Regions from separate parts of the Lelliottia sp. RD5 genome, predicted to be linked through region 1. Evidence: predicted binding sites of a transcription regulator. Region 1 holds the regulator's gene; the other holds the start of a gene.
The links. Region 1 encodes PhoB, which activates phosphate uptake and scavenging genes when phosphate is short. Its sites were predicted from a motif close to CTGTCATAAAACTGNCNNAT; they were not measured.
Positions count from the first base shown of each region.

Region 2: nudF (ADP-ribose diphosphatase) is a predicted target of PhoB. The motif match lies at 2,858-2,877, and genes of this name have one in related genera.

Region 1 covers NZ_JBVYHQ010000004.1:101,281-116,855, forward strand. The annotation lists gene sbcC (exonuclease subunit SbcC) at 1-589, opposite strand, end outside; gene sbcD (exonuclease subunit SbcD) at 586-1,791, opposite strand; gene phoB (phosphate response regulator transcription factor PhoB) at 2,096-2,785, shown strand; gene phoR (phosphate regulon sensor histidine kinase PhoR) at 2,807-4,102, shown strand; gene brnQ (branched-chain amino acid transporter carrier protein BrnQ) at 4,512-5,831, shown strand; gene proY (proline-specific permease ProY) at 5,910-7,280, shown strand; gene malZ (maltodextrin glucosidase) at 7,414-9,231, shown strand; gene AC0LWE_RS14655 (peroxiredoxin) at 9,303-9,905, opposite strand; gene acpH (ACP phosphodiesterase) at 10,034-10,615, opposite strand; gene queA (tRNA preQ1(34) S-adenosylmethionine ribosyltransferase-isomerase QueA) at 10,707-11,777, shown strand; gene tgt (tRNA guanosine(34) transglycosylase Tgt) at 11,852-12,979, shown strand; gene yajC (preprotein translocase subunit YajC) at 13,002-13,334, shown strand; gene secD (protein translocase subunit SecD) at 13,361-15,208, shown strand; gene secF (protein translocase subunit SecF) at 15,219-15,575, shown strand, end outside.
Region 2 covers NZ_JBVYHQ010000002.1:240,284-255,858, forward strand. The annotation lists gene AC0LWE_RS08915 (glutathionylspermidine synthase family protein) at 1-416, opposite strand, end outside; gene AC0LWE_RS08920 (DUF1190 family protein) at 419-1,084, opposite strand; gene tolC (outer membrane channel protein TolC) at 1,261-2,745, opposite strand; gene nudF (ADP-ribose diphosphatase) at 2,948-3,580, shown strand; gene AC0LWE_RS08935 (DUF1249 family protein) at 3,577-3,999, shown strand; gene cpdA (3',5'-cyclic-AMP phosphodiesterase) at 4,027-4,854, shown strand; gene yqiA (esterase YqiA) at 4,854-5,435, shown strand; gene parE (DNA topoisomerase IV subunit B) at 5,463-7,355, shown strand; gene AC0LWE_RS08955 (TonB-dependent siderophore receptor) at 7,432-9,573, opposite strand; gene AC0LWE_RS08960 (ABC transporter ATP-binding protein) at 9,950-10,759, shown strand; gene AC0LWE_RS08965 (FecCD family ABC transporter permease) at 10,756-11,739, shown strand; gene AC0LWE_RS08970 (FecCD family ABC transporter permease) at 11,736-12,788, shown strand; gene AC0LWE_RS08975 (iron-siderophore ABC transporter substrate-binding protein) at 12,801-13,748, shown strand; gene AC0LWE_RS08980 (MurR/RpiR family transcriptional regulator) at 13,745-14,632, shown strand; gene AC0LWE_RS08985 (AraC family transcriptional regulator) at 14,633-15,472, opposite strand.

The DNA.
Region 1 (15,575 bases):
GCGCGGCTTTGTGTTGTTCAAAGACTCTCGCGGAAATCTGACCGTAAATTTCGGTTCCGGTCAGTTCCTCCAGCAACTCGGCGCGTTCACCGGGTTTGGCATTGAGGAAGGCGGCAAATTGCCCCTGCGACAACAGCATTGAGCGTGTGAAACGATCGTAATCCAGCCCGGTCAGCGAGGCCGTTTGCTCAATTTTGTCTGTGGCTTTGTCAGACAGGATTTTACCGTCTTCACAGCGGGCCAGCTCTACGCGCGGCGCCTGTAAATTCCCGTCTGGCTGATTACGCGCACGGCTCTGGCTCCAGAATGCGCGATAAGCGATGCCTTTAACTTCAAATTCTACCTCCGCCAGACATTCAGCGGTGTCGCGCGTCATCAGATCATTTTGTGATTGTGTGACTTTATTCAGACGCGGCGTCTGGTGATACAGCGCGAGGCAGATGGCGTCAAGCAGGGTGGTTTTCCCGGCGCCGGTTGCGCCGGTTATCGCAAACAAACCGTTGCTGGCGAACGGCTCAGCGGTGAAATCTATCTTCCATTCGCCCTTCAAAGAGTTGATGTTTTTCAGGCGCAGGCTGAGAATTTTCATGCGTTTTCTTCCTCATCATTGAGCGCATGCAGCGTATGGGTGAACAGCTCGTTGAGTCTTGCGCGCTGCGCGTCGTCAATTTCTTCCTGCGCCAGTCGGCGTTCAAAAACCTCTTCGACCTTCAGCTCGCTGAGCGTTTCGCGCTGCGCACTGAGCAGAATTTTCTCACGCTGTTCGCGGCTGCGACGCACCAGTAATACCTCAACGGGCAGCGTTTCCGTGAGCGCCTGGATTTTGCGCTGCATATCGTGCAGATAGTCATCCGTCGTGATTTCGATATCCAGCCAGACGGGCGGGATTTGCTCCACATTGCGCCACTGCTCAAGCTGCGCGGTGATGACCGCCAGATCGCCTTTCAGCACCACCAGCGGCTGCGTCACCGGCACTTCCAGGGTTTCTACCGCGTGCAGTTTTCCGTCGACAAAACTCACCAGATGCACGCTTTTGGGCTTGCCCGTTTCGTCAAAGCTGAGCGAAATGGGCGAGCCGCAATAGCGGATATGTTCGCTGCCGCCAATCTTCTGTGCCCGATGGATATGCCCGAGCGCGATGTAATCGGCAGGCGGGAAGTTCTGCGCCGGGAACGCATCCAGCGTACCAATATAAATTTCGCGTACCGCGTCGCTTTTACTGGCACCGACGGTGGTTAAATGGCCGGTGGCGATGACGGGTAGCGCCGCCTCACCGCGTAAGGCACAGGCGTCGAGATATTGCTGCTGATAGTAGTCGGTGATGGCCTGCAGCAGGTGCTGTTGCTTTTCGCCGCCGGTCAGTCCGGCCTGGCTTTGCACGATGTCGCGCGGACGCAAAAAGGGGATCGGGCAGATAACGGCGCCCGGCGTGCCGTCGCGTTTTTTGATGATTTGCGGTGCGTGCCCGGCGTTTGCCACTACAGTGGTATTCAGAAAGGCCAGAATATCGCGCGACTCATTCAGCGTTGCCACCGAGTCGTGATTGCCCGCGACGATGACCAGATGGCAGCCCGTTTTCTGTAAATTGACCACGAAGCGGTTATAGATTTCGCGCGCATAGCTGGGCGGCGATCCGGTGTCAAAAATATCACCGGCGACAATGATTGCGTCAACCTGGTGCGTTAGCGCCGTTTCCAGCAGCCAGTTCAGGAACGCTTCGTGTTCGGCCGCGCGGCTTTTACTGTAAAAATTTTGACCCAGATGCCAGTCCGAGGTGTGAAGTATGCGCATAACAGATCCGTGGCAAAAAAAGGTGAAAGGGATTATACACTTGATCCTTCAGGCCGCCTCTGTGTTGGCTGCATCGGCCCAATTCTGAGTGTTACGGGCGTCAGCATGGGGTTCCGAAATGTGACGGTGTTAGCTAGCGTGACGGTTTTTGCGGTGATAAATGTCCTGGGAACGGGAATTTACAGCTGTAATAAAACAATAGTTTGCTATTCATAGTGGTAATGTTTTTCATAAATCTGTCATAAATCTGACGCATAATGACGCCGCATTACAAACTTTTAACCTCAATAAGACAGGGTAAAGTATGGCGAGACGTATTCTGGTCGTAGAAGATGAAGCTCCGATTCGTGAAATGGTGTGCTTCGTGCTCGAACAAAACGGTTTTCAGCCGATAGAAGCTGAAGATTATGACAGCGCGGTGAATCAGCTGAACGAACCCTGGCCTGATTTGATTCTGCTTGACTGGATGTTGCCTGGCGGCTCTGGACTGCAATTTATCAAACACATCAAACGTGAAGCGATGACCCGCGAGATCCCGGTTGTGATGCTGACTGCGCGCGGCGAAGAAGAAGATCGCGTGCGCGGGCTGGAAACGGGTGCGGATGACTACATCACCAAGCCGTTTTCACCGAAGGAGCTGGTGGCACGTATTAAAGCGGTGATGCGCCGTATTTCACCGATGGCGGTGGAAGAGGTGATTGAGATGCAGGGGCTGAGCCTGGATCCCACGTCGCATCGCGTGATGACGGGTGAAAACCCGCTCGACATGGGACCGACCGAATTTAAGCTATTGCACTTCTTTATGACGCATCCGGAACGCGTTTACAGTCGTGAGCAGTTGCTGAATAACGTTTGGGGAACCAACGTCTATGTTGAAGACAGAACGGTTGATGTGCATATTCGCCGCTTGCGTAAAGCGCTGGAACACAGCGGCCACGATCGCATGGTGCAAACGGTCCGCGGCACGGGTTATCGTTTTTCGACCCGTTTCTGAACACTGACAGGAGTGTGACGCGTGCTGGAACGTCTGTCATGGAAAAGGCTCGTTTTTGAACTGATCTTATGCTGTCTCCCGGCCTTCATTTTGGGGGCTATTTTTGGTTACCTGCCGTGGTTTTTACTGGCGGCAGTGACCGGCCTGTTGATCTGGCATTTTTGGAATTTACTGCGCCTGTCGTGGTGGCTGTGGGTGGATCGCAGCATGACGCCACCGCCCGGTAGCGGAAGCTGGGAGCCGTTACTTTACGGCCTGCACCAGATGCAGATGCGTAATAAAAAGCGTCGTCGCGAGCTGGGAAGTCTGATAAAGCGCTTTCGTAGCGGCGCAGAGTCGCTGCCGGATGCCGTGATCCTCACTACCGAAGAAGGGACGATTTTCTGGTGTAATGGTCTGGCACAACAACTCCTTGGACTCCGCTGGCCGGACGATAATGGCCAGAACATACTGAATCTACTGCGTTACCCCGAGTTCACGCTGTATCTGAAAAAGCGTGAATTTACTCGCCCGCACAATCTGGTGCTGAATAACGGCCGTCACCTTGAGATTCGCGTTATGCCCTATAGCGATAAGCAGTGGCTGATGGTGGCGCGTGATGTTACCCAAATGCATCAGCTTGAAGGGGCGCGTCGTAATTTCTTTGCCAACGTCAGCCATGAATTGCGCACCCCGTTGACCGTGCTTCAGGGGTATCTGGAGATGATGCAGGAGCAAACGCTGGAAGGCGCGCCGCGAGAGAAAGCATTACATACGATGCGCGAGCAAACGCATCGCATGGAGGGGCTGGTGAAGCAGCTTCTGACGCTGTCGAAAATTGAAGCCGCCCCGACGCTGGCACTGAATGAAACCATTGATGTTCCGATGATGCTGCGTGTTGTGGAGCGGGAAGCGCAGACCCTGAGCCATAAAAAACACCAGCTGACGTTTGAGGTTGATAGCGCGCTCAAAATCCTCGGCAGTGAAGAGCAATTGCGCAGTGCGATATCGAATCTGGTCTATAACGCCGTGAACCATACGCCGGAAGGCACACACATTGTGGTGCGCTGGCAGCCTGTGCCGATGGGGGCTGAGTTTAGCGTTGAAGACAACGGACCGGGCATTGGGCCGGAGCACATTCCGCGTCTGACCGAGCGTTTCTATCGCGTCGATAAAGCGCGCTCACGACAAACCGGCGGCAGTGGGCTGGGCCTGGCGATTGTGAAGCATGCATTGAATCATCACGATAGTCGTCTTGATATTCAGAGTACGCCGGGCAAAGGTACGCGATTCAGTTTTGTTATCCCGGAACGATTAATTGCCAAAAAAAGTGCCTGACAGCCGGTGTGTCAGCCTTACTTTCCACAGGCCAGCGTTTGCTGGCCTGTTTGCTTTGCAGTCAAGCAAAACGCGGATGAATTTTATACGGCTGATGCTTTTTTGTTCGCATGATTAGCCATGGGTTTTTCTTATACTTAGCGGATTGTGCTGGTCTGTATTTTCATGCTGGCATATTGTTCTGGTTTTAAGATCCCTCCTTGCCTTTAAACGTTATAAGCGTTTAAATTGCGCCCCATATACTGTCAGACCGACTGTATTTGCGCGGTAAACCGAAAAACTATTCTTCGCTGCGCCAGGACGGGAGCATATCCCGCTGAAATTGAGTTAATTTTCCGCCGTATCGTCCCGTTAGGGATGGCGAAAATCTCAACGTTTTCAACACCACATCCACAGGCAGTAAGGTTCTATGACCCATCACTTAAAATCGCGTGACATTATCGCGCTGGGCTTTATGACTTTCGCGCTGTTCGTCGGCGCAGGTAATATCATTTTTCCTCCCATGGTTGGCTTGCAGGCGGGTGAACACGTCTGGATGGCGGCGTTTGGCTTCCTGATTACGGCCGTGGGTTTGCCGGTGCTTACCGTTGTCGCGCTGGCGAAAGTGGGCGGCGGCGTTGATAGCCTCAGCGCACCGATTGGCAAAGTAGCGGGTGTTTTACTGGCGGTCGTGTGCTATCTGGCCATCGGGCCGCTGTTTGCAACACCGCGCACCGCGACCGTCTCTTTTGAAGTCGGTATCGCGCCGTTGACCGGTGACGGTCCGCTGCCGCTGCTGATTTACAGCGTGGTGTACTTCGCGATTGTCATTCTGGTTTCGCTCTATCCGGGTAAATTGCTGGATACCGTCGGCAATTTCCTTGCTCCGCTGAAAATCCTCGCCCTGATTGTGCTGGCGGTTGCCGCTGTGATTTGGCCTGCGGGCCCGATCAGCGATGCAATGGACGCCTATAAGAATGCGGCGTTCTCGAACGGTTTCGTTAACGGTTATCTGACGATGGATACGCTGGGCGCGATGGCGTTCGGTATTGTTATCGTCAACGCGGCACGGTCTCGCGGCGTGACCGAAGCGCGACTGTTGACGCGGTATACCGTCTGGGCTGGTCTGATGGCCGGTGCGGGCCTGGCACTGCTGTATCTGGCGCTGTTCCGCCTGGGTTCTGATAGCGCATCTCTGGTCGATCAGAGCGCGAACGGTGCCGCGATTCTGCATGCTTACGTTCAGCACACCTTTGGTGGTGCGGGCAGCTTCATGCTGGCAGTTCTGATTTTCCTGGCGTGTCTGGTCACGGCCGTTGGTCTCACCTGCGCCTGTGCAGAGTTTTTTGCTCAGTACGTTCCGCTGTCCTATCGCACGCTGGTGTTTATCCTCGGCGGTTTCTCGATGGCGGTATCTAACCTGGGGCTGAGCCACCTGATTCAGGTCTCTATCCCGGTGCTGACCGCGATTTATCCGCCGTGTATCGTGCTGGTGGTGTTGAGCTTCACCCGTCCGTGGTGGAACAATTCCTCCCGAATTATTGCGCCTGCCATGTTTATCAGCTTTATTTTTGGTATCCTTGACGGGATTAAAGCGTCGGCGATTGGCGGTATACTTCCGGCCTGGACTCAGCGTTTACCGCTGTCAGAGCAGGGGCTGGCATGGTTGATGCCTTCCGTTGTGGCACTGATTCTGGCGATTATCTGGGATCGAGCAGCAGGGCGGCAGGTCACTTCCAGCGCGCATTAATCAATCACAAATTGTTTAACCACGGGGCTTATGGCCCCGTGGTTTTTTGTTTTTTTCGTGTTGAATGGCAAGATTTAAATGGAAAGCACTAACAAACTAAAACGTGGCTTAAGCACCCGCCATATTCGCTTTATGGCGCTGGGTTCTGCGATCGGAACGGGTCTTTTTTATGGCTCGGCAGATGCCATCAAAATGGCCGGCCCGAGCGTCCTGCTGGCGTACATTATCGGCGGCGTGGCGGCGTATATCATTATGCGCGCGCTGGGCGAAATGTCGGTCCACAATCCCTCTGCCAGCTCTTTTTCTCGCTACGCGCAGGAAAACTTAGGCCCGCTGGCCGGCTATATCACCGGCTGGACCTACTGTTTTGAAATCCTGATTGTGGCGATTGCCGACGTGACGGCCTTTGGCATTTATATGGGCGTCTGGTTCCCGCTGGTGCCGCACTGGATTTGGGTGCTGAGCGTGGTGCTGATCATCTGTGGCGTTAACCTGATGAGCGTGAAGGTGTTTGGTGAGCTGGAGTTTTGGTTCTCCTTCTTCAAAGTCGCGACGATTATCATCATGATTGCAGCCGGTTTTGGCATCATTATCTGGGGTATTGGTAACGGCGGACAGCCGACCGGGATCCATAATCTGTGGACCAACGGCGGCTTCTTTAGCAACGGCTGGCTCGGGATGGTGATGTCGCTGCAAATGGTGATGTTTGCCTATGGCGGTATCGAGATTATCGGGATTACCGCCGGTGAAGCGAAAGACCCGGAGAAATCTATTCCGCGCGCGATTAACTCCGTGCCGATGCGCATTCTGGTGTTCTACGTGGGAACGCTGTTTGTGATTATGTCCATTTATCCGTGGAATCAGGTGGGTACCAATGGCAGTCCGTTTGTCCTCACCTTCCAGCAATTAGGCATTGCGTTCGCGGCCAGTATTTTGAACTTTGTGGTGCTGACGGCTTCATTTTCGGCCATCAACAGCGATGTATTTGGCGTGGGACGTATGCTCCACGGCATGGTGGAGCAGGGGAACGCACCAAAAGTGTTCGCCAAAACCTCGCGCCGCGGAACGCCGTGGGTCACCGTGCTGGTGATGACCGTTGCGCTGCTGCTCTCGGTTTATCTGAACTATATCATGCCGGAAAATGTCTTCCTGGTGATTGCGTCACTGGCGACCTTTGCGACGGTGTGGGTGTGGATCATGATTTTGCTGTCGCAGATTGCGTTCCGCCGCCGTCTGCCGCCTGAAGAGGTGAAAGCGCTGAAATTCAAAGTGCCGGGCGGCGTGCCGACGACGGTGGTTGGCCTGATCTTCCTGGTCTTTATTATCGGCCTGATTGGTTACCATCCGGATACGCGTATTTCGCTGTATGTCGGCTTTGCCTGGATCGCGCTGTTGCTGATCGGTTGGGTGTTTAAACGCCGCCGCGAGCGTCAGTTAGCACAAGCATAAAGAGACGTGCCCGACCTCCGTCGGGCATTTTTTCTCCTCCCCCATCCTCCTCCCCTAATAAACCTTTTCATGATGAGTGATCCTCCACTACGCTGTGGCAAGGTGGCCTCAATTTCATTAAAGGGGATTCGTGATGTTGAACGCCTGGCACCTTCCGGTTGCCCCATTTGTTAAGCAAAACAAAGATAAACTGGTGATAACGCTGTGGCTGACGGGTGAAAATCAGCCACTGCGCGTCACGCTGCGCGCTGAAGTCGACAACGAAGAAACGTCGCTACCGATGCATAAACAGCGCAGTCAGCCACAGCCTGGCGTTACGGCGTGGCGGGCAACAATCGATTTACGCTCCGGCCAGCCGCGCCGCCGTTACAGCTTTAAGCTGCTGTGGAATAACCGCCAGCTGTGGTTCACCCCGCAAGGATTTAGCCATTTCCCGCCGACGCGAATGGAACAGTTCGCCGTCGATTATCCGGACAAGGGTCCGCAGTGGGTTAACGATCAGATCTTTTACCAAATCTTTCCCGACCGGTTTGCGCGCAGCGAAGCGCGGACGTCTGAGCAGGATAAGGTCTATTACCATCACGCCGCAGGGCACGACATTATTCGTAAAGCGTGGGATGAGCCGCTGACCGCTCAGGCGGGCGGATCGACGTTTTACGGCGGCGACCTCGATGGGATCAGCGAGAAACTGCCGTATCTGAAAAAACTGGGCGTGACCGCGCTGTATCTTAATCCGGTATTCAAAGCACCCAGCGTGCACAAATACGACACCGAAGATTATCGCCACGTTGATGAACAGTTTGGCGGTGATGAAGCCCTGCTGCGCCTGCGGGAGAACACGCGACGTGAGGGAATGCGTTTGATTCTGGACGGCGTGTTCAACCATAGCGGCGATTCCCACGCCTGGTTTGACCGCCACAATCAAACGATGGGCGGCGCGTGCCACAACCCGGATTCACCGCAGCGCGACTGGTATAGCTTTAGCGATGATGGCCATGCGCTTGACTGGCTGGGATATGCCAGCCTGCCGAAACTGGATTTCCAGTCGCCGTCATTAGTCGACGAGATTTACGGCGGGGACGACAGCATCGTACGCCACTGGCTGAAAGCGCCGTGGAATATGGACGGCTGGCGTCTGGACGTGGTGCATATGCTGGGCGAGGACGGCGGAGCGCGGAATAACATTCAGCATGTTACCGGCATCACCCAGTCCGCAAAGGCCGCCAATCCAGATGCGTTTGTGTTTGGCGAGCATTTTGGCGATGCGCGTCAGTGGCTGCAGGCGGATGCGGAAGATTCGGCGATGAACTATCGCGGTTTTACGTTCCCGTTATGGGGATTTCTCGCCAACACGGATATTTCGTACGATCCGCAGCTGATTGATGCCGAAATCTGTATCAAGTGGATGGATAACTACCGCGCCAGCCTGTCGCATCAGCAGCAGTTACGCATGTTCAACCAGCTGGATAGCCACGATACCGCGCGTTTTAAATCGTTACTCGGTAAAGACGTTGCGCGTTTGCCGCTGGCGGTGACGTGGCTGTTTACCTGGCCGGGCGTGCCGTGCATTTACTACGGTGATGAAGTCGGGCTGGACGGCAACAACGATCCGTTCTGTCGCAAGACCTTCCCGTGGGATCCCGACAAGCAGGATAAAAACCTGTTTGCGCTTTATCAACGGCTGGCGAAACTGCGTAAGCACAGTCAGGCGCTGCGTTACGGGGGATGTCAGGTAGTGTATGCCCACGCTAACGTGGTGGTGTTTGCGCGTGTGTATAATCAACAGCGCGTGCTGGTGGCGATTAACCGCGGTGAGGCATGTGAAGTGGTGCTGGACGATTCGCCGTTGCTCAACGTTGAACGCTGGCAGCTGAAAGAGGGCAAAGCGGATCTGCAAGAGGGTGTGCTTTCTCTACCTGCGATTTCTGCGTCGGTGTGGTTCGGTAATTAGCGATTCTATGGCGTTGCATAACCGACACAAAAAAGCCCGCATCAGCGGGCTTTTTGCATAAACCATGCCAATTACAGGCTGGATACGTTCTCAGACAGGTATTTTGCCACGCCGTCTGGAGACGCGTTCATACCTTCTTTGCCTTTTTCCCACTGAGCCGGGCACACTTCGCCGTGCTCTTCGTGGAACTGCAGCGCGTCAACCATGCGCAGCATTTCGTCAACGTTACGACCCAGTGGCAGATCGTTCACAACCTGGTGACGAACGATGCCGTTTGCGTCGATGAGGAAAGAACCGCGCAGCGCAACGCCAGCGTCCGGATGTTCGATACCGTAAGCCTGCTGGATTTCGCGTTTGATGTCCGCAACCATTGCGTATTTCACTGCACCGATGCCGCCTTTGTCGACAGGGGTGTTACGCCATGCGTTGTGTACAAACTCAGAGTCGAAGGAAACACCCACAACTTCCACGCCACGTTTCTGGAATTCTTCGTAACGTTTGTCGAATGCGATCAGTTCAGACGGGCAAACGAAGGTGAAATCCATCGGCCAGAAGAACAGGACGGTCGCTTTACCGTTGGTGTGCTGTTTGAAATTGAAGTTTTCAACGATTTCACCGTTGCCCAGAACTGCTGCAGCTGTAAAATCCGGAGCCGGACGAGTTACCAGAACCATGTGATTCTCCTGTAGTGACTAAGGTTATTTTGGAACGCAACGCGGGCGATTATAGAGAGGGATTGTGATTAAGACAAAGAGGCGTGAGCAATCGTTCAACGAGCTTTTACCTATCAATCGCGTCTCTATTACAGTTGTTTGTTTTTCGCTTGCGCCATCATGCGCGGATAGAACTGCCAGAAGCGGGTCTCCAGCGCGTCGTAATGGGTGTCTAAGTCCTGCCAGGAGTCACGAAGCGCATCCAGACGCGGGCGACGACTCGCCATTCCATATAACACGCGCTGGATAAACTCCATCTCGCGATAGCGTTCCAGCCAGCGCTCGGACCACAGGTATTCGTTCAGATTGACGAAACGCGGCGGTGAGTCCGGTAAAATCATCGCGACCTGGGCGTGGGCGTAACGCACAAATTCCGGTAACGGCATCTCAGGCGAAAGCTGCGCCCAGTGACGCGAGAGAAAATGATCCCACATCACGTCCAGCGTGATCGGCGCGACGCGGCGCGTCTCGGGGCGGAACCACTCTTTAGCTTCTTTCACTTCGGGCAGATTATCGGTCAGCACATCAATGCGGCGATGCATGAAAATACCGTCCACCACGTCAACGGGATACGCTTGCGTAGGGTTGCCGCGCACAAAATCAGCCAGCAAATTGCCGGAAAGTGAGCTCTCCGCGAGGTGGGCGAGGTGCAGGTGTGCGAGAAAATTCATGCGTTTTGGTATCCGATTACGGCTAGGTGTTGCAGCAAAGAGGCGCGAGCACTAGACTAAGCCGCCTGTTTTTAAGTCACGAGTATAAGTCATGCGCGTCGCCGATTTCTCCTTTGAATTACCCGAATCCCTGATTGCCCACTATCCGCAGCCTGAGCGCAGTGGTTGCCGCTTGCTGTCGCTGGACGGGCCAACGGGCGCGCTGACGCACGGTACTTTCACCGATTTACTCGACAAGCTCAACCCCGGTGATTTGCTGGTCTTTAACAATACCCGCGTGATCCCGGCGCGTCTGTTTGGCCGCAAAGCCAGCGGCGGTAAGATTGAAGTGCTCGTCGAGCGTATGCTTGATGACAAACGTATTCTGGCACATATTCGCGCATCCAAAGCGCCAAAGCCGGGGGCGGAACTGCTGCTGGGCGATGACGAAAGCATTAATGCCACCATGGTCGCCCGTCACGATGCGTTGTTCGAAGTGGAGTTTAATGACGAGCGTCCCGTGCTGGATATTCTGAACGCTATCGGCCATATGCCGCTGCCGCCTTACATCGATCGCCCGGATGAAGACGCAGACCGTGAACTTTATCAGACCGTTTACAGCCAGAAGCCTGGCGCGGTAGCCGCGCCAACGGCGGGGCTGCATTTCGATGAGCCGCTGCTTGAAAGACTGCGCGAGAAAGGCATCGAAATGGCGTTTGTGACGCTGCATGTCGGCGCGGGGACCTTCCAGCCGGTGCGTGTGGACACCATTGAAGATCATATTATGCACTCCGAATATGCCGAAGTGCCTCAGGATGTGGTTGATGCGGTGCTGGCCGCCAAAGCGCGCGGCAACCGCGTGATCGCCGTGGGAACCACGTCGGTGCGCTCGCTCGAAAGTGCGGCCCAGGCGGCCAAAAAAGATCTGATCGAGCCGTTCTTTGGCGACACGCAAATCTTTATTTTCCCGGGCTATCAATACACCGTGATTGATGCACTGGTGACCAATTTCCATCTGCCTGAATCGACATTGATTATGCTGGTTTCCGCGTTTGCGGGTTACCAGAATACAATGAATGCGTATAAGGCTGCGGTAGAACAAAATTATCGCTTTTTTAGCTACGGGGACGCGATGTTTATCACGTACAATCCGCAGGCTTTGAATGAGCGTGTCGGGGAATAAGTCCGCGGCACATAAACTTCTCGGCATATGACGAGAAATTGCGTTGGACTGTTTTTCTGACGCCGGAGAAAAAAATGAAATTTGAACTCGATACCACCGACGGACGCGCTCGTCGCGGTCGCCTGGTGTTTGATCGCGGCGTGGTCGAAACGCCAGCATTTATGCCTGTGGGCACTTACGGCACCGTAAAAGGAATGACGCCGGAAGAAGTTGAAGCCACTGGCGCACAGATTATCCTCGGTAACACCTTCCACCTGTGGCTGCGCCCGGGCCAGGAAGTGATGAAACTGCACGGCGACTTGCATGATTTTATGCAGTGGAAAGGCCCGATCCTGACCGATTCAGGTGGTTTCCAGGTCTTCAGCCTCGGTGATATTCGCAAGATCACTGAAAAGGGTGTGCATTTCCGCAACCCGATCAACGGCGATCCTATTTTCCTCGATCCAGAAAAATCGATGGAGATTCAGTACGATCTCGGTTCCGATATCGTCATGATCTTCGACGAATGTACGCCATACCCGGCGGACTGGGATTACGCGAAGCGTTCGATGGAAATGTCCCTGCGCTGGGCGCAGCGCAGCCGTGACCGTTTTGACTCCCTTGAAAATAAAAATGCGCTGTTCGGCATTATTCAGGGCAGTGTTTACGAAGATTTACGTGATATCTCGGTTAAAGGTCTGGTAGAGATAGGTTTTGATGGCTACGCTGTCGGCGGTTTGGCTGTAGGTGAGCCGAAGGAAGACATGCACCGTATTCTGGAGCATGTTTGCCCGCAAATCCCTGAAGACAAACCACGATACCTGATGGGCGTAGGCAAACCAGAAGATCTGGTTGAAGGTGTACGTCGCGGCATTGATATGTTCGATTGCGTTATGCCAACCCGTAACGCGCGTAACGGACATCTTTTTGTAACCGATGGCGTGGTGAAAATTCGTAATGCGAAGCATAAAAGCGATACCAGTACGCTTGACGCCGAGTGTGATTGCTATACCTGTCGTCACTATTCTCGCGCGTATCTTTATCATCTCGATCGTTGCAATGAGATTTTAGGGGCGCGTCTTAATACCATTCATAATCTTCGTTATTATCAGCGCTTAATGGCTGGTTTACGTAAGGCTATCGAAGAGGGTAAATTAGAGAGCTTCGTAACTGATTTTTACCAACGTCAGGGACGTGATGTTCCACCTTTGAACGTTGACTAATTTTATAAATGAGGGAATTTGAATGAGCTTTTTTATTTCTGATGCGGTAGCAGCAACAGGCGCTCCGTCGCAGGGCAGCCCGATGTCTCTGATTCTTATGCTGGCGGTGTTTGGTCTGATTTTCTATTTCATGATCTTGCGTCCACAGCAGAAACGTACCAAAGAACACAAAAACCTGATGAGCTCCATCGCGAAAGGTGATGAAGTTCTGACCAACGGCGGTCTGGTCGGTCGCGTAACGAAAGTAGCTGAAACTGGCTATATCTCTATCGCGCTGAACGACACCACTGAAGTGGTTATCAAACGTGACTTTGTCGCTGCCGTACTGCCTAAAGGCACTATGAAAGCGCTGTAATCTAACTTCTCCCAAAGGGAACTGCCGTGTTAAACCGTTATCCTTTGTGGAAGTACATCATGCTGGTCGTCGTGATTATCGTCGGCCTGCTGTACGCGCTTCCCAACCTGTATGGTGAGGATCCGGCTGTTCAAATCACTGGCGCGCGCGGTGTCGCCGCCAGTGAGCAAACGCTGATCCAGGTCCAGAACACTTTACAACAAGAAAAAATTACCGCTAAGTCTGTGGCACTGGAAGAGGGCGCTATTCTTGCTCGCTTCGACACCACCGACACGCAGCTCCGCGCTCGTGAAGCGCTGGTGAGCGTGCTGGGTGATAAATATGTCGTGGCGTTGAACCTTGCTCCTGCAACCCCGCGTTGGTTAGCCTCCATCAATGCAGAGCCGATGAAACTCGGTCTTGATCTGCGTGGTGGCGTTCACTTCCTGATGGAAGTGGATATGGATACCGCGCTTGGCAAACTGCAGGAACAGAATATGGACGGCCTGCGCAGCGATCTGCGCGAAAAAGGCATTCCTTACACCACCGTGCGTAAGGAAGATAACTACGGAATGAGCATCACGTTCCGTGATGCTGCCGCGCGCGATCAGGCGGTGGATTATCTCTCTACGCGTCACCGCGATCTGGTGATTTCACGTCAGGGTAGCAACCAGCTGCGTGCTGTGATGACCGATGCGCGTCTGAGCGAAGCACGTGAATACGCTGTACAGCAGAACATCAATATCCTGCGTAACCGTGTAAACCAGCTTGGTGTTGCTGAGCCGCTGGTACAGCGCCAGGGGTCAGACCGTATCGTGGTAGAACTGCCGGGTATCCAGGACACTGCGCGCGCCAAAGAAATTTTGGGTGCGACAGCGACGCTGGAATTCCGTCTGGTGAACACCAATGTGGATCAATCTGCCGCGGCGTCTGGTCGTGTGCCGGGTGATTCCGAAGTGAAAGAAACGCGTGAAGGCCAGCCTGTTGTGCTGTACAAGCGTGTGATTCTGACCGGTGACCACATCACTGACTCCACGTCTAACCAGGACGAATACAACCAGCCGCAGGTTAACATCTCGCTTGATAGCGCGGGTGGTAACATCATGTCGAACTTCACCAAGGATAACATCGGTAAACCGATGGCAACCCTGTTCGTGGAGTACAAAGACAGCGGTAAGAAAGATGCTAACGGTCGTGCAATCCTGGTGAAAGAGGAAGAGGTGATTAACGTCGCTAATATCCAGTCTCGCCTGGGTAACAGCTTCCGTATTACCGGCATCAGCAACCCGAACGAAGCCCGCCAGCTCTCTCTGCTGCTGCGTGCCGGTGCGTTGATTGCGCCTATTCAGATCGTTGAAGAACGTACCATTGGTCCAACGCTGGGGATGCAGAACATCACTCAGGGCCTGGAAGCGTGTCTGGCTGGTCTGGCGGTTTCTATTATCTTCATGCTGTTCTTCTATAAGAAGTTTGGCCTGATTGCGACGACCGCGCTGATCGCAAACCTGGTATTGATCATCGGCATTATGTCCCTGCTGCCAGGGGCGACGCTGACCATGCCGGGTATTGCAGGTATCGTTCTAACCCTTGCGGTGGCGGTCGATGCTAACGTATTGATAAACGAACGTATCAAAGAAGAGTTGAGCAACGGTCGCTCGGTACAACAAGCGATCGACGAAGGCTATAAAGGCGCTTTCAGCTCTATCTTCGATGCAAACGTAACAACACTGATTAAGGTTCTTATCCTGTATGCAGTGGGGACTGGCGCAATCAAAGGCTTTGCTATTACAACCGGTATCGGTGTGGCAACGTCAATGTTTACCGCTATTGTCGGCACCCGTGCCATCGTGAACCTGCTGTATGGCGGCAAGCGCGTCAAAAAGCTGTCTATCTGAGGAGTGCGTTGTGGCACAGGAATATACTGTTGAACAATTGAACCACGGCCGTAAAGTCTGGGACTTTATGCGCTGGGACTACTGGGCTTTCGGCATTTCAGGTTTTCTGCTGATTGTCTCGATTGCCATCATTGGTGTCCGAGGTTTTAACTGGGGTCTTGATTTCACCGGTGGTACGGTGATTGAAATCACGCTGGAAAAACCCGCTGATCTGGACCAAATGCGCGAAGCGCTGCAGAAGGCGGGCTTTGAAGAGCCGCAGCTGCAGAACTTCGGTAGCAGCCGCGACATCATGGTGCGTATGCCTCCGGTTCACGATGCCAACGGCAGCCAGGAACTGGGAAGCAAGGTCGTTAACGTGATTAAC
Region 2 (15,575 bases), on a different contig from region 1:
ACCTGATCTTCGAGCCAGATGTACTGAAAGAACGCCGCTTCATACAATGAGGTCGGGGTATCTGCGTTATTTTCCAGCATTTTAGGATCGCCCACGCCATCCCACGCCAGGTCGAGGCGGGAATAGAGAGAAGGCTGATTGGTCTGCCAGGCATGACGCACAAAGCCCCAGGTATGCTTAGGGATGCGGAATTTGGTCATCAGCTCATCGCTGGCAATCACTTTTTCCACAACCTTGAGGCACATCTGATGCAGTTCGGCGGTGACGTCTTCGAGTTTCTCAACCTGAGCGAGCGTCAATTTGTAGTAAGCATCCTCACACCAGTACGGTTCGCCGTACATGGTGTGGAAATTAAAGCCGTATTCGGTCGCTTTTTCGCGCCAGTCCGGGCGCTCAACAATACTGACTCGTTCCATTATCAGCCGCCCATTGAGCGCGTGGAAGAACCCGTCGCGCTACGCTGCATGGTGGACTGTTTTGCAACCGAGTCGCCAAACCCGCCACGCGTCACGGTGCTGGTGGTTGCCGGTTTTGGTGCCATGGCAGTTTTTGGAACGGTCGCAGTGCGGCCTGGCTGTGCAGCACCGTAGCCTTTGCCGCTGGCGTCGGTGTATTTACCGTAAGCCGGGCTATTTGGATTTTTAGAGCTGAACAGAGGCTGCTGCTGGAAGCCCGCGCCGCCGCCCATCATACGGCCCATCATGTAGCCCGCCATCAGTGGCATCCAGAAGCTGCCGCTGGATTGTGCTTGCGCCTGGTTTTCTGGCGCCATGCCTGCCTGGGCAGGCGCTTGCTGACACTGACCTTCACCGAATTCGGCGATACAGTCTTCACGCGTCGCATATTTTGGCGCAGTGCGTTCGGCTTCTTTCAGCGCATTGTTGTACGCAGTGGTACATTCTGCGCTTTTACCGGTGGCGCTTGAGCAGTCATCGGCATTCTGATACATCGATACCGTTTCGTCGGATTGCTCACATCCCGCCAGCAAAAATACGGCGGTGATCGCCAGAGCGACCGGAGTGAGATGGCGTGCGTTCCAGTTTTTGCGGAACGAGGCGTGATTAATCGTTTTTGTCCGTTTCATTTTTGTCTTCCAGGACCCAGTGGTATTACATAGGAAATAAGGCTTAGGATAGAGGATGAGTGGTTGAAAATGAAGCGCAGAGGGAGCGTCAGGGGGATCTTTACGTTGGCTTACGTTTATATGTCGACTGGAGCAGAGCTAACCCGGCCTATGGAGCCATAGACCGGGTTTTAACATCAGTTACGGAACGGGTTACCGGCTGAGTTTTTGGTGGTCGTGCGAGCCGCTGCGGGCTGTGCAACAGGGGCGGCACCGTTGGCGTTATAGCCATCAGCGCTGGCATCCTGCTGTGGGTTTTCCGGCGCGACGTTTTCAGGCGTTGTCGGAATTGGCTTGCCCAGCGTACTGTTCAGCATCTGCAGATCCTGCTCGTTCAGCGTACCCAGAGCTGATTTAATATTCAGCTGGTTAATCAGGTAGTTGTAACGTGCGTTGGAGAGCTGTTGTTTGGCGTTAAACAGCGTGGTGGTCGCATCCAGCACGTCAACAATGGTACGCGTACCGACCGAATAACCGGCTTCTGATGCGTCCAATGAACTCTGCGCCGACACAACAGCCTGTTTGTAGGCGTTGATGCTGCTGATAGAGGCATTCACGTTGTTGAACGAAGAGCGCACGGTCTGCACCACGTTGCGGTGTGCGCTTTCCAGCTGTTCGCTTGCGCCAACAAAGTTGTACTGAGCTTGTTTAACCTGAGAGTTAACCATACCGCCCTGATACAGCGGCATGGAGAAGCTCAGGCCCACTTTATTTTGGCCCACATTGCTGTCGTCAAACTGCGAAGCATTGGCACCGCCGGTTTTAGAACCGCTATAAGAGGTGTCCGTGACGGCACTGGACGCCGTAAGACTCAGGGTTGGCAGGTGACCATCCTGTGCCTGACGGATTTGCTCGCGTGCCAGATCCTGGCTCAGACGTGCCTGTAACAGCGCCAGGTTGCGGTTTTCTGCTTCTTTCAGCAGGGCGTTAACGGCCTGCGGTTTATCCGTTTTGAAGTTGTCGACGTTCAACGAAGCCAGTTCAGGATAGTAATTGCCCGTCACCTGACGCAGAGATTCCAGCGCGTTATCAAGGTTATTACGCGCGGTCACTTCGTTCGCCAGTACGGTGTCGTATTGGGAGCGGGCGTTCTGCACGTCAGTGATTGCGACCAGGCCTACGTTAAAACGCTGCGTGGTTTGATCCAACTGACGATAAACTGCTTGTTTCTGCGCTTCGGTGTAGGAGAGCGAATCGATCGCGCTCAACACGTTGAAGTACGCCGTTGCGGTGTTCAGAATCAGTGATTGCTGATCCGTCTGGTAGGTGACGTCCTGAATGCCCGCGCTTTTCTCTTGAAGACTCAGCGCACGCCACTTGGACATATCAAACAAGGTTTGCGTTAATTGCAGAGATGCGCCGGTGGTGTTGGAGTTAACACCGTTGCTGTCACGGAATCCATTGCCGTAGGTATAATCTGCACCTAAGCCCAACTGCGGCAGCAACGGGCTGCGTGCTTCGTTAATTTTTTCGAACGCAGCATCACGATCGGCAGCCGACTTACGCAGCTCAGGGTTGCCCAGACGTGCTTGCTGATAAACCTGTAACAGGTTTTCTGCCTGGCTCATCGCGCTGAAGCCCGTCAGGCTCAGGCCGATAAGGATGGGGAGCAATTTCTTCATTTGCATTCCTTGTTGTGAAGCAGTATTAGCGCTGATCTCGTTAAAAATATTTGCCGATTCTAACAGAATCATCCACACCAAAAGGTTGGCGTTACGTGCCATCCGGCTGTAATTTGCATCAATCTATCATATAGCCTTTGAAACGGCAGCCAAACAGCCTTGAAATTCATAATTTCATCATGATTATGACCAGGAAACCGTTATGCAAAAACCAGATGAATTGCCAGTGACGTTCACCAAAAACGATGTAGAAATTATTGCACGGGAAAAGTTATATAGCGGATTTTTTTCACTGGAACTTTACCGTTTTAGGCATCGCTTGTTTAACGGTGAAATGAGCGGAGAAGTTCGACGTGAAATTTTTGAGCGCGGGCATGCCGCAGTCTTGCTACCCTTTGACCCAGTGCGCGATGAAGTGGTATTGATTGAACAGATACGGATTGCGGCGATGGATACCAGCGAAACCCCGTGGCTGCTGGAAATGGTCGCAGGCATGATCGAAGAAGGTGAAACGCCGGAGGATGTCGCCCGCCGTGAGGCAGAGGAAGAAGCCGGGCTGAAAGTGGGCCGGACGAAACCCGTTCTGAGCTATCTGGCAAGCCCTGGCGGAGCCACCGAGCGCTCTTCTATTCTGGTGGGGGAAGTGGACGCCACGATCGCGGAAGGTATTCACGGTCTGGCAGATGAAAACGAAGATATTCGTGTTCATGTGGTGAGTCGGGAACAGGCTTACCAGTGGGTAAAAGAGGGGAAAATCGACAACGCGGCCTCTGTCATCGCTTTGCAATGGCTCCAGCTGCATTATCAAGACTTACGAAACGAGTGGAAAAAATGAAGCGTTATACACCTGACTTCCCAGAAATGATGCGTTTGTGCGAAACCAATTTCGCGCAATTACGCCGCCTGTTGCCGCGTGATGACGCGCCCGGCGAAATGGTAAGCTATCAGGTGAGCAACGCGCAGTATCGATTAACGATTATTGAATCGACTCGTTACACGACCCTGGTAGAAATCAAGCAAACGGCTCCTGCGATCAGCTACTGGAGCCTGCCGTCGATGTCGGTACGGCTTTATCATGATGCGATGGTGGCCGAAGTGTGTTCAAGTCAGCAGATCTTCCGCTTTAAAGCGCGGTATGATTATCCTAATAAAAAGTTGCATCAACGCGACGAAAAGCATCAAATTAACCAGTTTTTAGCCGACTGGCTAAGATATTGTTTTGCACATGGAGCAATGGCGATTCCGGTTTGTTAGCGTCATAAACCTACCTAAGGACACCATTTGGAAAGCCTGTTAAACCTGACTGTTGCTGGTGGGGCGCCAGTCAGGATATTACAAATCACTGATACCCACCTGTTTGCCGAAAAGCATGAAACGCTGTTAGGTGTAAACACCTGGGAGAGTTATCAGGCGGTACTGGATGCCATTCACGCCGAGAATCGCCACTGCGATTTGATAGCGGCTACGGGCGATTTGGCACAAGATCAAAGCGCTGCGGCCTATCAGCATTTTGCGACAGGGATCGCGAGCTTTAGCGTGCCCTGCGTCTGGTTACCCGGCAATCATGATTTTCAGCCAGCGATGTACAGTACGCTGCACGATGCGGGCATTTCACCCGCCAAGCGCGTGTTTGTGGGTGAACACTGGCAAATTTTGCTGTTGGATACGCAGGTGTTCGGTGTCCCGCACGGTGAGTTGAGTGATTTTCAGCTGGAGTGGCTGGAGAATAAACTCGCTGCCGCTCCTGAGCGTCATACCCTGCTGTTACTGCATCATCACCCTTTGCCTGCGGGATGCAGCTGGCTCGATCAACATAGCCTGCGCAATTCAGCGGCGCTGGATCGCGTATTGTCCAAATATCCCCATGTCAACAATCTGTTGTGTGGTCATATTCATCAGGAACAGGATCTCGACTGGAACGGCCGCCGTTTGCTGGCGACGCCGTCGACGTGTGTCCAGTTCAAACCGCACTGCGCCAACTTTACGTTAGACACGATAGCGCCAGGCTGGCGCTGGCTGGAACTGCATGCCGATGGCTCGCTGACGACGGAAGTTTGCCGTCTGCAAAGTGCGACGTTCCGCCCTGATACCGCGTCAGAAGGATACTGATGTCTACGCTCCTTTATTTACACGGGTTCAACAGCTCCCCGCGTTCCGCGAAGGCGACGCAATTTGGTCAGTGGCTCGGTGCGCATCATCCGCACATTGAGATCATCGTTCCGCAACTCCCGCCGTATCCGGCTGATGCCGCAGAGATGTTGGAGTCCATCGTGATGGAACATGGCGGTGAATCGTTCGGCGTCGTGGGCTCTTCGCTGGGCGGTTATTACGCCACCTGGCTCTCGCAATGCTTTATGCTCCCTGCGGTAGTTGTTAACCCGGCAGTACGGCCCTTTGAGCTGCTGAGGGACTTTCTCGGGCAAAACGAGAACCCCTACACCGGACAACAATATGTGCTAGAGTCACGCCATATTTACGACCTCAAAGTTATGCAGATAGACCCGCTGGACGCGCCCGATCTTATCTGGCTGCTGCAACAGACGGGTGATGAAGTGCTGGATTATCGCCAGGCAGTGGCGTATTACGCCTCTTGCCGCCAGACTGTAGAAGAGGGCGGAAACCATGCTTTCACGGGCTTTGAGAATCATTTCACCCAGATTGTCGATTTTCTTGGACTGCACAGCCACTGACAATCACTGCGAATTGCTAGTTAAATCATGACGCAAACCTATAACGCTGATGCCATTGAGGTACTCACCGGGCTTGAGCCGGTTCGCCGCCGCCCGGGGATGTATACCGATACGACGCGCCCAAACCACCTGGGCCAGGAAGTGATTGATAACAGTGTGGACGAAGCGCTGGCGGGTCATGCCAAACGCATCGACGTCATTCTGCACGCCGATCAGTCGCTCGAAGTGATTGACGACGGACGCGGCATGCCGGTCGACATCCACCCGGAAGAAGGGGTTCCAGCCGTTGAGCTGATCCTCTGCCGTCTGCATGCGGGCGGTAAATTCTCCAATAAAAACTACCAGTTCTCCGGCGGCCTTCACGGCGTGGGGATCTCTGTGGTTAATGCCTTGTCAAAGCGCGTGGAGGTCACCGTACGCCGTGATGGTCAGGTGTATAACATTGCGTTTGAAAACGGCGATAAAGTGCAGGAATTACAGGTCATCGGGACGTGCGGCAAACGCAATACCGGTACCAGCGTGCATTTCTGGCCGGACGAAAGCTTCTTCGACAGCCCGCGTTTTTCTGTCACGCGCATGACGCACATCCTGAAAGCGAAAGCGGTACTGTGCCCTGGCGTTGAAATCACCTTCAAAGATGAAGTCAACAACAGCGAGCAGCGCTGGTGCTATCAGGACGGTCTGAATGACTATCTGGGCGAGGCGGTCAATGGCCTGCCGACGCTGCCGGAAAAACCGTTCCTCGGTAATTTCTCGGGTGACACCGAAGCGGTTGACTGGGCGCTTCTGTGGCTGCCAGAAGGCGGCGAGCTGCTGACTGAAAGTTACGTTAACCTGATCCCAACGATGCAGGGCGGGACGCACGTCAACGGTCTGCGTCAGGGCCTGCTGGACGCGATGCGCGAATTCTGCGAATACCGCAATATTCTGCCGCGCGGCGTGAAGCTGTCAGCAGAAGATATCTGGGATCGCTGTGCGTACGTGCTTTCTGTGAAAATGCAGGATCCGCAGTTTGCCGGACAGACCAAAGAGCGTCTGTCCTCGCGCCAGTGCGCCGCGTTTGTCTCGGGTGTGGTAAAAGACGCATTTAGCCTGTGGCTGAATCAGAACATACAGACAGCTGAAATGCTGGCTGAAATGGCGATCTCCAGCGCGCAACGCCGTATGCGTGCCGCGAAAAAAGTGGTGCGTAAAAAGCTCACCAGTGGTCCGGCGCTGCCGGGTAAACTGGCGGATTGCACCGCGCAGGATCTGAATCGCACCGAGCTGTTCCTCGTCGAAGGGGACTCGGCAGGCGGTTCCGCCAAGCAGGCGCGCGATCGTGAATTCCAGGCGATCATGCCGCTGAAAGGTAAGATCCTGAACACCTGGGAAGTTTCTTCCGATGAAGTCCTCGCGTCGCAGGAAGTGCACGACATTTCGGTGGCGATCGGTATCGATCCGGACAGTGACGATCTGAGCCAGCTGCGTTACGGCAAGATCTGCATTCTCGCGGATGCGGACTCAGACGGTCTGCACATTGCTACGCTGCTGTGCGCGCTGTTCGTGAAACACTTCCGTGCGCTGGTGAAAAACGGCCACGTCCACGTTGCGTTGCCGCCGCTCTACCGTATCGATCTCGGTAAAGAGGTGTATTACGCGCTGACGGAAGAAGAAAAAGCAGGCGTGCTGGAGCAGCTCAAGCGCAAGAAGGGCAAGCCAAACGTCCAGCGCTTTAAAGGGTTGGGTGAGATGAACCCCTTGCAGTTGCGTGAAACCACGCTCGATCCCAATACCCGTCGTCTGGTGCAGCTGGTTATCAGCGATGAAGACGAGCAGCAAACCAATGCCATGATGGATATGCTGCTGGCCAAGAAGCGTTCTGAAGACCGACGCAACTGGCTACAGGAAAAAGGCGACCTGGCGGATATCGAAGGCTGATGCCCTAACCCTCTCCCACACGGAGAGGGGATCGATCGTAGGCCCGGTAAGCGTAGCGCCACCGGGCTTTTTTACATCAAAAATCCATCTTCACCGTAAACTGCACTTCGCGCGGATCGCCAATCTGGTTACCCAGATTATTGGTGCCAATCGATGACGTGTAGTAGGTCTTATCAAACAGATTTTTCACGTTCACCTGCAGCGTCACCGGATACTGCAACTTCATTTTATACGCGGCAAACGCATCTGCGACGACGTAACCCGGCAGGTAATAGTCCGCGCCATTGGTTGCGGAACGACGGCTCACGCCATGCCCGCCGCCGCCCAGCGTCAGCGTATTTCCACCGATTACATTATGAATGTCGTACGTCAGGAACAGGGAACCCGTATGCCGCGGAACGTTTGGCAGCGGCTTGCCTGCATAATCGGGATCTTCCAGCACTTTCGCGTCCGTATACCCGTAGCTGGCGATAACATTGGTGTTCTCGGTCAACGCCCCCGCCACGTCCACTTCCACACCCTGGGAGCGCACGCGCCCGGCGGTTTTGGCGACCGTTTCATCCCCCACACTTTCGGTATAAAGCACATTGCGTTTATGGATATCAAACAGCGCGATGTTGGCAGTAATGCCATCGAAAAGGTCAAACTTAGCACCCACTTCGTAAGCATTTGACGTTTCAGGCGGCAGGTTGCCGATGTAGCTGGCGATGGAAGACTGCGGCATAAACGTCTGGGAATAGTTCGCGAACAACGAGATCGAAGGCGTTAACTTGTAAACCAGACCTGCTTTCGGCGTCCACTGGTCGTCGCGGCTGTCGGTATTGACGTTAAACGGCCGGCCTTTGCCTGCATATTGCGTGTAGGACTGATAGCGAAGCCCGGTGACCGCAATCCATTTATCCGTCAGATAAAGCGCATCCTGAACGTAAGCAGAATAGCTCTCCTGCTTAATCCTCTGGTCGCTGTCGGACGCTGAAACGGAAGTGCATTTACTGAGATCGCCATAAGTGGGGTTATAGATATTGAAGCCTTTAACGTTCTTACAGCGGATCATATCCGTGCGCAGCAGATCGTAATTTTCATACGATACGCCGGTCAGGATCTCGTTATAAAACCCCGCAATGTCGACGTTACCCTGGAGATCCGCGCGGGTACTGTGCATGCGCTGGGTCGATCCTTGCGTCGCATCGACGCGTCGGGTCAGATTCCCGGTGGATGCGTCATACGCCATCACGCGAGCCTGGTTATCCGTGTATTTATCCTGGCTAAAGCTGTAATCAAATTTCGCAGTCCACTCGCTGTTAAGGCGATATTCAGCGTTCAACTGCGCCAGATCGGACTCACCATCGGTAATGTTAAACGGCTCGTCGAAACGTGTTTTCCGATCCACGTTAACAGGCTTTTTGGTATCGAGATCGAAAATAGTCCCGCGATCGAATGGCGTTTTGTAGTCGCGATGGGAGTAGAGCACCGAGACCGTCGCGTCATCACCAAACCAGGTCAGCGACGGCGCAATATAGGTGCTGCGCTCTTTGCCAAAATTACGCCAGTAATCTTCATTCTGGTATTCCCCCGTCAGACGATAGGCCAGACGCGTTCCGTCAATCGGGCCCGTCACATCAAACTGTCCGGTGCCACCGCCAAAGCTGGTGGAAGTTGCGGAGATCGATCCGCCAAAGGTTTTTTCCGGGCGTTTAGTGACGACATTGATCAACCCGCCAGGATCGAGAATGCCGTAAAGCGTCGATGCCGGGCCTTTTAGCACTTCGACACGCTCGGTCGAGGCGTTAAAACTACGGGGTAGCACGGTGCGTAAACCGTTGGTCATCACGGAACCATCGCGGTTAGCGCCAAAGCCACGACGTACAAATGCATCCTGCGTGCCGCCAAGCGTGTTGGTTTGCACCACGTTGCTTACATTATACAGCGCTTCGTCAAGGGTGGTGGCGTGCTGATCTTGCAGCACTTTGTCGCTTACGGTATTCACCACCTGCGGAATATCCAGCATCGGCATGGTGGTGAGTGTGGCGGTAGATGTGTTCAGCGGCTGATAGCCGTTGGTCGCTTCCGTTTTAGCGTTGGGATCGGCAATGACGGTTAACGTCTCGCCGTCTTTCGTTGTTTTATTTTCTGCCGCCTGTGCCAGAGGCACAATAAACAGCAGTGAAAAGAGCGCGCGCCCTTTTACCCCAGAGAAGGAAGGTGTGAACTTAACCATTTAATATTTATCCCGAAATACCAGCGAATGCTCGCGGGTGAAGCTGTGTTTCATTGCCCGTAAAGCGCTACCCGTTTGCCTGAGCGGTATCGGGTATGTAATTGAGAATCATTCAATCATGGCGAGATGTAGTAGTAAATGGAAAAAATAGAAAAACAACTACACAGGATTGATACCGAAATATCATCGCAATAAATAAGTTTAAGTGTCTGTAAATTAACTTTTAAAATCATTATCGCTTTAACGAATTACCGTACATTACCCCTTTTATTTTTAAGGTGTTTATCCTCTTGACTACTACATGGCGCAACGGCAAACTCACAAAAGAGAATGAGTTTTATTTTTATTTGTCTGTTATTTGATTAAGTTGGCACACGTGGCTCAAAACGCGACAGAGCAGGGGTTGGTTCTCGATAATCTCTCTGCTGGTTATCAGAAAAAAATCATCGTTGATGACATTTCTCTCACGATTCCCCCTGAAAAAATGACCGTTCTGGTTGGGGCGAACGGATGCGGTAAATCGACCCTGCTCAGTACGATTGCGCGTTTGCTGCAACCCATGGGCGGCACGGTATTGCTCGACGGCAAGAGTATCCATGAACAGCCCACTAAAAGGGTCTCGCGCAGGCTGGGCATTTTGCCGCAGTCACCGCTCTTACCCGAAGGGCTAACGGTATTTGAGCTGGTGTCGCGTGGGCGTTTTCCCTGGCAAAATTTTATGCGCCAGTGGACCGACGCCGACGAACAGGCCGTTGAAGAGGCGCTGCGTTTAACCGGCACCCAGGATTATGCGCATCTGCCTGTTGAAAGCCTCTCTGGCGGCCAGCGTCAGCGCTGCTGGATTGCTATGGCCCTGGCGCAACAAACGCCGTACATCCTTCTCGATGAGCCAACCACCTACCTCGATTTGCGCTATCAGGTCGAGATTCTGGAACTGCTCCATGACTTAACCCGCCATCACGGGCGCACCGTCATCGTGGTGTTGCACGACCTGAACTTTGCGGTGAACTACGGCGATACGCTGGTCTTTTTACGCGAAGGGAAAGTGCAGCGCGTGCTGCATGAAGATGATGTGTGTACGCCAGAGCTTATCAAAGCGGTCTTCGATGTAGACGTGCAAATGTCGATCAATCCTGCGACGGGTAAACCCTTCTTTATGCCGTTTCGCCGCGCAGGAAAAGCATGATGCGCACCCGTCTTGCATCTGTTGTTTTCATCGCGTTACTGCTGGCAGGGGCTATTTTACATCTTGGTATCGGCGCGCGTTTTATTCCTCCGCAGAGCGTAGCGCAGGCCTTTCTTGCGTTCGACCCGCGCAATTTCGATCACAACGTGATTATCAACCTGCGCCTGTTGCGCCTGCTCGCGGCTCTGATGACCGGCGCCGCGCTGGGTGTGGCGGGCGTGTTATTGCAAGCGGTGATCCGCAACCCTCTTGGCGAGCCACATATTTTGGGGCTGAATGCCGGGGCGGCGCTGACGGTGGTGCTGAGCAGTGCGCTTGGGCTGACATTTCCCTTTGGGCGTCCGCTGATTGCGGCGGCGGGCGCGGGGGCATTATTTTTGCTGGTCTTAACGCTGTCGTCCGCTGGTCGAACCGGATTAACCCCCATGAAAGTGACGCTTTGCGGCGTCGCGATTTCGGCATTTGCCTCGTCAATCACCGCTGCAGTCTTAATTCTGGATGAGCAAACGTTGCTTTCGATGCGCACCTGGCTTGCGGGTGATGTGGCTGGCGTAAGCTGGGCGACAATTCAGACTGCCGCCTGGGTTGCCGCGGCGGGATTGACGCTGGCGATTGCGCTTGCCCCTTCTGTGAACATGCTGGCGCTCGGCGATCGCATGGCGCAGGGCCTGGGCGTTTCGCTGCTGCGCACGCGTCTCCTCTGCCTGCTGGCGATTGCATTGCTGTGTGGTGCAGCGGTGTCGATTACCGGGCCGATAGGGTTTATTGGCCTGGTGGTGCCGCAAATTATCCGTCGTCTGGTGTCGACTGATTTGCGCGTCATGGTGCCGCTGTCGGCCTGCTGTGGCGCGCTGGTGTTACTGCTGGCAGATATCGCCGCCCGTGCGCTATTTGCTCCCCACGAACTGGCGACCGGCGTGGTCACCGCCCTGGTGGGTGCGCCAGTCTTTATCCTCATGGCGACGAGAATGTTCAAATGAAGCCAGCGATTCTTCGCGCAGGCCTAAGGCCTCTTCGTCTGGGTGGGTTTTCTGCCGTCGTTCGTCCTAAAGCACTCCTATTGCTGGGGGCGCTCGTCCTGCTTTGTCTGGGGATGATGCTGTTTGGACTTACCCACGGCTCGCTGTCTATTCCCGCGTCGGCAATAGGACGTGCGCTGTTTTACCCCGATGCGCTCAGTGCCGACGCGCGTTATATCGTCCAGGATATTCGTCTGCCGCGCCTGCTGATGGCATTGCTGTGCGGAGCCATGCTGGGTGTCGCGGGGGCGGCGATGCAGTCGGTAACCCGTAACGGCCTCGCCGATCCCGGGCTGATTGGCGTGAAAGAGGGCTGTAGCGTCGCGGTGTTACTGCTGATTTTCCAGTTCCCGGCGCTGGGCGTTATCTTGCGTCCGGCGATAGGCATGGCAGGCGGGCTGCTGACAGCGCTTTTGGTCGTGCTGCTCGCCCGCGATATCTCGCGCCCGCGCTTTATTTTGATTGGCATTGGCGTGTCGTGGGCATTTGCCGCTGGAATGGGCGTTTTCATGACCACCGCTGACGTTCGCGACGTGCAGACCGCGCTGCTGTGGCTGGCCGGAAGCCTGCATGCGGCCAACTGGACGCTGGTCAGCGTTGCCGCCGGCTGGGCACTTCCGGCATTCGCGTTACTGCTGTTCACCGCGCGGGCGACCGACGTTTCGCTTCTGGGTCATCAGGCCGCCACCGGGCTTGGCGTGCGCCCCGCCAGACTGGCGTTGCTGCAAGTCATCGCGCCCGTTTTATTAACGGCCGCCTGCGTCTCTTGCGTGGGGAGTATTGGCTTTGTGGGGTTAATCGCTCCGCACATGACACGATTTTTACTGCGCGGCGGCCAGACGTCGCTGCTTGCGGGCAGTGCGGTGTCAGGCGCGCTGCTGGTTTTACTGGCGGATAATGTTGGGCGGCTGGCTTTTCTGCCGCTGCAATTGCCCGCAGGAATTATTGTCTCGCTGATCGGCGGGCCATTTTTCCTGATGCTGCTCTGGCAGCGTCGGGACAGGTTTTAAACGGGGAGCGTTATGCGTTTATTCTTATCCTTATTGCTGCTGGTGGGGTTTTCCGTCAGCGCAGCTGAAGACAAGCAGACATTTACGGATGATTTGGGGCGTTCGGTGCAGGTGCCCGTCCATCCAAAACGGATTGTGTCGTTACACGATCTCGACATCACGATCCCGCTAATCGAACTCGGAGTGCCGCCCATCGCCAGCCATGGACGCACGCGTCCTGACGGTAGCCATTTTATTCGGTCCAGCGGCATCTTAACGGGCGTCGATTTTGATAATTCCGACATCAAATTTATCGGCACAGCGGATATCGATATAGAAGCCATTGCCGCCGCAAAACCTGATCTGATTATCACCGAGCCGACGCGGAACACGCCGGTTGAGCAGCTGGCGCGGATTGCCCCGACGGTGAGCATCGATCATCTCGACGGCGGCGCACCGGAAATCTACCGCAAGCTGGCGCAACTGACCGGCACGCAGGCGCGGCTGAGCATTCTGGAACGTCGCTATCAGGAACAACTTAACGCACTGAAAGCGACGATAGACACCCAGAAGATCTCTGTTTCGGTCATTCAGGCCAACCAGGGCAAAATCACCGCCATGCACAGCTATCATTCGCTGGGGCGCGTGCTGCGTGATGCCGGATTCACCTTCCCGCCGCTTATCGACAGCATCCCGGACGGTGGCCGTATTGACGTGAGCGCCGAGCGTTTGCCGGAGCTGGACGCCGATTTTGTCTTTGCGACCTGGCGCGGCGACACCGGTGGCAAACCGCAGGACGAGCTGACGGCCATGGAAGCCGTGATGCCTGGCTGGTGTCAGTTCCTTACCGCCTGTCGTACCGGGCATTACATCCTGATTTCCCGTGAAGAGGCGATCTCTAACTCCTTCGCTTCGCTGGGCCTGATGGTGGCGCAAGTGCAGTCACAAATCGCGGGTCGCCCGCTTCCGGAGGCGAAGTGATCCGCAAAGATAAATCGCGTGTGGATCTCTATGGCGATCGCTTTCGCGCCCGCGCGCACCAGCTGACGCCTCGCCTGCATCAGGTCGCCACGTACATCAACGAGAACCGTGAAGCGGTGATGGAACAAACGGCGATGGAAATTGCGGCGCTGCTGAAAACCTCCGATGCCACCGTGGTGCGGGCGATCCAGGCGCTCGGCTTTGCGGGTCTGCGGGATCTGAAAAGTACGCTTGAGCACTGGTTTGGACCGGCAATCAGCGCCAGTGAAAAGATCTCAACCACGGTCAATATCCTGACCAGCGACGTTAATTCCAGCATCGATTTTGTGCTGGAAGGGCATCAACATACCTGTGAGGTGTTGTCAGAACCGAACAATCGTTACGCCATGGCGCAGGCGGTGGCGCTGCTGAGCGAGGCGCGGCAGGTGGCCATTTTTGGCATTGGCGCATCGGGCGTTCTGGCGGAGTACACCGCCCGCATGTTTAGCCGAATGGGGTTGCCTGCGACGGCGCTCAACCGTACGGGAATCGGGCTGGCTGAACAACTTATTGAGCTCCAGCGTGGCGATGTGCTGGTGATGATGGCGCAGAAATCCGCCCACAGGGAAGGGCAAACCACCCTGCGCGAGGCGAAACGGCTGGGTATTCCCGCCATCTTGCTCACTAACGCCCTGGACTCGCGCTTCAGCAAAGAGGCAAACGTCGTGATCCACGTTCCGCGCGGTGGCGAGAAAGGCAAAATTCCCCTGCACGGCACGGTACTGCTGTGTCTGGAGATGATCATCCTCTCGGTCGCCTCTACCACGCCGCAGCGCAGCATTAAATCGATAAAGCGCATCAATGAATTACACCGCGGATTGAAGCCAGGTAAAAAGAGCGGTTGATCAGGCGCCAGGGTGATTCTTCCGGTAGTGCAAGGGCGTCTCACCGATGCCCTTTTTGAATGCGCTAATAAAATACGTCACGTCCGAAAATCCCACGCGCGTGGCGATATCCCGCACGCTCTCATGGCTGTGAAGCAGGCATTCACAGGCTTTTCGCAGTCGCAGCGTATTGAGATAATCATGAATTTTCTCGCCCGTTTCGGCATGAAATTTTCGTGATACGTAACTGCGGGATTTCCCCAGCTCGCTTGCCAGTGCGTCGAGGCTGAATTTTTGCTGGTAGTTTTCATCAAGCCAGAACATCACCTGGCTGGCGATGCCGTGGCTGCTGCCGGGTGCGCCGTCATTATCATCCGGCAGCATCGCAAACAGACTGATGATCAGGCTGGCGACACTTTCGCTGGTTAACGGCGGATGATAGCGGTTAAAAAGATGATGAATATGGGAATGACAATCTGCCATATCCGCCACCCACGCTTCACCGCCGCGTCGGGACAGTTTTTGCAGCCGCTGCTGTGTTTGCGGGAAATCGCGCAACACTTTCAGAACCGCATGGTGATCGAGATGAATAATCGTGCGGCGATAGATTGCCTCGGCTCGCTCATCGACCATGACTTTGTGCAGGGTAAACGGCGGGAAGAAAAACAGCCGTCCAGGGCGCATGGTGTAATGACGATTATCGACAATTGCCACGCCAAACCCTTCTTCCACATAGAGAATTTCCAGGCATTGGTGCCAGTGGTGGTACCGCACGGTATTGGCAAAGAGCCGACTGAACGACACGATGGTGTCGTTTAAGGTAATCAGCTCCAGATGGTCGGATGTTGGCATCTCACGCATAGTGCAATAGAACTCAACTTTTGCCCTTCTGTTTGTATTTATAAACCACCTTTTTAAATTTTATCAACTGCGGGTTTATTCATCGCTCACCACTGTGACGTGG